Regions from separate parts of the Nonomuraea sp. NPDC001699 genome, predicted to be linked through region 1. Evidence: riboswitches for the same ligand, from Rfam matches in the RefSeq annotation. Region 1 holds a riboswitch; the other holds the start of a gene.
What was found. A riboswitch is a leader RNA that binds a small molecule or an ion and turns the genes downstream of it on or off. The one in region 1 is predicted to bind cyclic di-AMP.
Positions count from the first base shown of each region.

Region 2: linked by a shared signal. The riboswitch ahead of ACWCSU_RS12270 (C40 family peptidase) and the one ahead of ACWCSU_RS26925 (CHAP domain-containing protein) in region 1 are both predicted to bind cyclic di-AMP.

Region 1 is NZ_JBSFGF010000009.1:105,554-108,751, reverse strand. It holds gene ACWCSU_RS26930 (class I SAM-dependent methyltransferase) at 1-656, shown strand, start outside; gene ACWCSU_RS26925 (CHAP domain-containing protein) at 722-1,417, opposite strand; cyclic di-AMP (ydaO/yuaA leader) riboswitch at 1,430-1,567, opposite strand; gene ACWCSU_RS26920 (Gfo/Idh/MocA family protein) at 1,685-2,638, opposite strand; gene ACWCSU_RS26915 (aldo/keto reductase) at 2,658-3,198, opposite strand, start outside.
Region 2 is NZ_JBSFGF010000003.1:448,400-451,597, forward strand. It holds gene ACWCSU_RS12260 (M48 family metalloprotease) at 1-165, opposite strand, end outside; gene ACWCSU_RS12265 (hypothetical protein) at 177-1,007, opposite strand; gene ACWCSU_RS12270 (C40 family peptidase) at 1,161-1,643, opposite strand; cyclic di-AMP (ydaO/yuaA leader) riboswitch at 1,774-1,936, opposite strand; gene ACWCSU_RS12275 (C40 family peptidase) at 2,333-3,198, opposite strand, start outside.

The sequences.
Region 1 (3,198 bases):
TCGCCGGGAAGGACCTGCTCCACCTGCAGTGCCACTTCGGCATGGACACGCTGAGCTGGGCGCGGCTCGGAGCGCGGGTGACCGGCGTCGACTTCTCCCCGGTGGCGGTCGCGCGCGCCCGCGACCTGGCGGCCGAGGCAGGGCTGGCGGCCACGTTCGTGGAGGCCGACACGCAGCGGCTGCCCGAGTCGCTGGCCGGGGGCTTCGACCTGGCCGTGGCCACGTACGGCGTGTTGTGCTGGATCGGCGACCTGGCCGCCTGGATGCGCGGCGCGGCCATGGCGCTGCGGCCCGGCGGGCGGCTGGTGCTGGTCGACCTGCATCCGGCCTACCAGACGGTGGCCTCGCTCGACCCGCTGGTGGCCGACTGGCCCTACGGCGGCGGCCAGGCCCACCGCGAGACGGTGACCGGCACGTACGCCGACGCCGGCGTGGTGACCGAGGCCCAGGAGACCGTCCAGTACCCGTACTCGGTGGGCGAGATCGTCACGGCGGCGGCGCGCGCCGGGCTCACGGTGGCCGAGCTGGGCGAGCACGTCGCCGCCGAGCTGGACCCGCGCGGGCTGCTGACCGAGGGCGAGGACGGCCGCTACCGGCTGCCGTTCGGGGACTCGCACCTGCCGGTGCTGTACTCGCTGGTGGCGGTCCGGCCCTGAGACGCGGCGAGCGCGCGTCCCTCGTGCGGGACGCGCGCTCGAAGCCGCGCTCGAAGCCGGGGAGGTCAGCCCGCGTACTGCGGGTAGCCGTAGCCGACGACCTGCGACTTCGGCCGGACGCGCTCCTCCACCTTGCCGTTGCCGGTGTTGCCCTCGACCGTGGAGATCGTGCCGTTGCCGTTGTCCTTGACGACGAAGCCGACGTGCTGGATGGCGTCCAGGCTCTTGCTGCCGCCCCAGGAGAAGAAGACGACGGCGCCGGGCTTGGCCTCGGTGCCCCAGCGCTTGTTGGCGGCGAACCACTTGGCGTGGGCCACGGTCCAGGCGTCCCAGCCGACCTGCGGGCGGGCGCCGGTCTGCTCGCCGACCCAGGAGACGAACATCGAGCACCAGGCGGCGTTCACGTAGTCCTGGCGGCTGCCGCCGTCGCGGGCGACGGTCTCGGCGGCGCGCTGGGAGTCGGCGTACCACTTCTGGAACTTGGTGCCGCCGCCGTAGGCGTTCTCGGAGATGCCGACCTGGGCCTTGGCCACGGCCAGGACCTGTGCGGCGGTGACGTTGACCTGGGTCTCCCCGGCCCTGCCGGTCTGGGCGGCGGCCTGCGGCGCGACGGCCGAGTGGCCGGTGGAGGCGGCCGGGTCGACGCTGTCGGCGCCGGCGGCGGTGGCGTGGGCGCCGATCGCGGTGGCGATGATGGTCGCGCCGAGCGCGGCGCGGAGGTGGTTGATCTTCGGGGCACGGATGGGACGGTGCTTGGCCATCGAGGGCATTACTCCTTGCTTCCATGCCGCTTACCGGGTTAGCTGACGGGTTCGGACGTGGAAGCTGCCCTACGGCACCGAAGTGCCGATTCACCCCAAAGGACGTGGGTCCCCGGTTCCGCCCGGAGGCGGATTCAGCGGTCACAGGACGATCCTGTGAAATGTCTTGCGATGGTTGGACAAAGCCGGACAAACCGGACGTCTGCCGCGAGATGCCCCACAAGGTAATACATCGGGCAAGAAGAAGGCAAATGCCTAAAGGCGCAGCTAGGAGAGTTGCCCCCGCGCGTCGGCCAGAAGCCCCATCATGGCAAGGGATTCGTCAAGCGGCATGACGGCGCTCTCGGTCCGGCCCTCGGCCGTGGCGGCGCGCACCTCGCGCAGCTCCCCGGCGTACCCGTTGTCGGCCGGGTCGAGCACCAGCTCCTCCGTCTCCATCGACGGCCCCGACAGCAGCACCCGCTGCGGCGCCCAGAACGGCGCCAGGATGTCGGCCCGCATCGACGTGCCCACCACGCTCGCGTCGTTGGCGTGATGGGCGAGCAGGGACACGTCCACCAGCGCCCGCCGCCCGTCCGGGTAGAGCAGCACCCCGCCCGCCTCCGCGTCGACCCCGCTCGGCGCCAGCGAGCCGGTGATCCGCAGCTCACGCGGCATGCCGAGCAGGAGCTGCGCCAGCCCGAACGGGTAGATCCCCAGGTCGAGCAGGGCCCCGCCGCCCAGCTCCGGCGCCCACAGCCGATGGGCGGGGTCGTAGGGCAGCGCGAACCCGAACGAGGCCCGCACCGAGCGGATCTCCCCGAAACGCGGATCGGCCGCCACCCGCTGGATGAGCGGGTTGAACCGCATCCACATGGCCTCCATGAGGAAGACCCCGGCCGCGCGGGCCAGCGCCACCATGCGCTCGGCGTCGGCCACGCCGGCCGCCAGCGGCTTCTCGCACAGCACGGACTTGCCCGCCGCGATGGCCGCCTCGGCCACCTCCAGGTGCTGGGCGTGCGGCGTGGCCACGTAGACCGCGTCGACGGCCGGATCGGCGCACAGGGCCTCGTAGGAGCCGTAGGCCGACTCCGCGCCCAGCTCGTCGGCCAGGGCCCGCGCCCTGACCAGGCTCCGCGAGCCGACGGCGGCCACCCGCATGCCGGGCTCGGCCACGATGGCCGCCCCCACGGTACGCGCGATGCCGCCGGTCGCCGCTATTCCCCAGGTGAAATCTCGCACGCCCGAGATCGTAGAGCGCTCAGGTCAGGTTGAACGAGTCGGGGTCGGGCCCGATGCGCCGCCCAGAGTTCATCGCGCCGATGGCCACCAGGTCCTCGGAGTCGAGGATGAAGTCGAACACGTCGATGTTCTCCTCGATCCGCGCCGGGGTGACCGACTTGGGGATCACCACGTTGCCGAGCTGGAGATGCCAGCGGAGCACGATCTGCGCGGGCGTCTTGCCGTACTTCTCCGACAGCACGCGCAGCGCCGGGTCGGCCAGCAGCCCCTTGCCCTGCCCGAGCGGGCTCCACGCCTCGGTCAGGATGCCGTTGGCCTCGTGGAAGGCCCGCATCTCGCGCTGCTGGAAGTACGGGTGCAGCTCGATCTGGTTGATCGAGGGCGTGATGTCGGTCTCGTTCATCAGCCGGGTCAGGGTGGCGACCGTGAAGTTGGAGACCCCGATGGCCTTGGCCCGGCCGTCACGGTAGATCTTCTCCAGCGCCCGCCAGGCCTGCACGTACTTGTCCTGCTCCGGAACCGGCCAGTGGATCAGGAAAAGATCTACGTAGTCGAGGCCC
Region 2 (3,198 bases), on a different contig from region 1:
GGGTTCCGGCGGGCCGCCGTCGCCGGGGCGCCCGTCCTCGTCGTCCCTGATGGCCACACCGCCGCCGTGGCCCGCCGCGACCGCCGTACCGGGCTCGTCGGCCCCTCTGGCGACCGCTCCCGCAGGCTCGTCCCCCTCCCGGGGCGGGTCGTTCCGCTCGCTCATCTGCCTCCCCTTCACGCGAGCTGCTCTCGTACGTACTCGCGCCACCGTGCCGCCAGTGTCTCGGCGGTCAGCCCCACGGAGGCGAGCGCCTGATCGACGCCGGCCACGCGGGCATCACGGTAGAGCCGTACCAGGGTCCCGTCACCGAACCGGTCTGCGAGGAAGCGACACGCCATCCAGGCCTCCTGGTACGCCCGCGCGAGCCGTCCGGGGTCGGCTGCCGTGGGGGCGAAAGCCGCGGCTCCGGGCAACTCGCTCGGCAGTCGGCCGGCCCGTACTTCGGCGGCGAGTTCGGCGGCGGCCGTCCTGACGGGGAGTCCGGCGTCGCGGTAGGCCACGTAGTCGGCGAACCCCTCGTAGAGCCAGACGGGCAGCCGGTCGGTGCCCGCGGCGACGTGCGTGAGCTCGTGGGTGAGGACGACGTCGCGTCCGGTGGGGGTGAGCCGAGCGAAGGAGCCGGGGACGATGATCACCCTCGGGCCGTCGGCCACCGCGGCCAGCCCGTCCAGCGGGCCCGTGCCCGCCAGCCCGGCCGCCTCGGCGTCGGAGTCCGGTACGACGACCAGCGCGCGTACCGGCCGGCCGAGCAGCGCGGACACCCGGCGACCGGCGAGGTCGGCGCGACGGGCGAGATCGGCGAGCACGCCGGGCTCGGCGCGATGCCCCACGACCACGGACCGTCCGCCGCGGACCACCTGACCGCCGCCGGCCCACAGATCGCGCGCCCCGGCGGGCAGGACGGCGCCGGGCGGCGCGTCGGCGACCACGAGAACCGCCGCCAGCAGCAGGACGGACAGGAGCAGACGCGGACCGCGGAGGGACGGACGCACCTGCGAGGACACGGCCCGATGCTAGTCGGCCCGCGGCCCGCACGCCCCCTTCACGAGACCGGGCCCACGCCCTCTCCGCAAGGCCGGACCTGCGGTTCGCAGCAGGAAGCCGGACATGCGACAGGCCCCGGCCCGGACCGGGGAGGGTCCGGGCGGGGCCTGTTGTCACGCGCCGGGACGCACCGCGCCGACGAACGACGACTTCCGCCATCCGCCCAGTTTGTCGATGCGCACCCGTTCGCCGGTCCTCGGCGAATGGATCATCTTGCCGTGGCCGACGTACATGCCGACGTGGCCCAGCCCGTTGAAGAACATCAGGTCGCCCGGCTTGAGCTTCCGCCAGGAGACCTTGTGCCGAATGCGGGCGAACTGGCTGCTCGTCACGCGCGGGAGTCGCACCCCGGCCTTCTTCCAGGCGTACTGGACGAGTCCGGAGCAGTCGAACGCACCAGGACCCGTGGCCCCGTACCGGTACGGGTCGCCGATCTGGTGCTTGGCGACGGCGACGGCCTTGTAGGCCCTCACCTTCTGCCTGGCGGCCTTCGCCGCCTTGGCCGACCTGGCGCTCTTCGCCGACTTGGCCGACCTGGTGGTGGCCGCCTCGGCGGTGCTGGACACCGCGGTGAGCCTGACGGCCGATTCGCTCACCGTCTGCGCCCCGGCCGGCACGGCATGGAGAACCGCACCTCCGGCCGTCACGGTCATCGTGAGTGCGACGCCCTTCAGGGCGAGACGGGACAGACGGGGGTTATGCAGGGAGGTAGACAGGATTTCTCCTTGTGTCTTCCACGAACGCCTACCGGGTTAGCTGACGGATTCGGGCCTGGAAGTCGCCCTACGGCGCTGAACGCGCCGATTCACCCCTGATCCCGGGGGATGACGGGATCTTTGGGTCCCCGGCTCCGTGCCTCCTGGCTGCACGGACTCGGCAGGTCGCCACTCGATTGATGTGCCTGAATGGGGATATCGGCGGCGACCGACGGATTTTTATGTGGTCCACATCGGGGGGTTCCGATGTCGATTCGCGGCTCGCATGGCTTGCCGACCGCGACGCCAGAAACTACGCCGAGGGGTCAAGAAAGTGCAAAGGGGGAGTCAGGTTGTAAAGATCGAATAAAGGCACGAGTAAGGGAGGAAACCCCTGCTGGAGCCACAGGCTCCGTTACCTAAATGTGACCCTTCTCACACTTCCCGACGCAGGCGCTTGTCAGGGCCCTTTGACACCTTTTGTCCCCTTCGTCCCACAGGCCGGAAGAGCGGGCACGCCGGTGGTCCCTGCGGCCTTCGAGACGGGCGGCCGAGGGCGAGTGTCGGGAGGAGTCCCGGTGGACCGGAGGTCAGGGGCGGATGGCTCCGACCAGCGGGCGGCGATAGTCCGAGAGCCGGACGACCTTCACGACGTCACCCGTCTGCGGCGCGTGGACGATCTTGCCCCCGCCCGCGTAGATGCTGACGTGCCCCAGCCCCTCGCTGAAGATGAGGTCCCCGGGCTGGAGGTCCTTGATGTCCACCTTGCGTCCGGAGCCCCAGGCCCACTGCTGCCACGTCGTACGCGGCAACGAGACGCCGGCCGCGCGCCAGGCGGCCTGGGTCAGCCCTGAGCAGTCGTAGCCGCGCGGGCCCGTGCCCCCGAAGATGTACGGCTTGCCGACCTGGGCGAAGGCGAAGCGCAGAACGGCGGCCGCGTTGCCCGAGGCGGGACCGGTGTACTTGATGCCGGTGCTGTTGGGGTTGCCCGGGTTGTAGGCCCCCAGCTTGTCCAGGAGCTTCTTCTGCTCGCCGACCAGCTTCAGGACCTCGGCGCGCTCCTTCTGGACCGCGTCCCGCTCCTTGTCGGCGTCCGCCAGGGCGGTCTCGGCGTTGTCGCGCTCGACCTTGAGCCCCTTGTTCTCGCGGTCGAAGGCGGCCAGCTTCTCCAGCCGCTCGCGCGAGAGCTGCCCGGCCATGGCCATCCCGGCCAGCAGGTTCTCGGGGTCGTCCGCGCCCATCAAGCCCGGCAGGGACGCGACGTCCCCGCCCATCTTGTACGAGTCCACCGCCGCCCTGATGATGTCGGCCCGCAGGTCGGCGACCGTCTGCAGCTTCTGCTTGTAACGGTCGTTCAGCTTGGTGTAGGCGTTCTTGGCCTTCTTGTACTGCTCGGTCGCCGTGTTGTACCGGTCGACGACCTTGTCGGCCTTGTCGTTCAGCTTCTCCAGCTTAG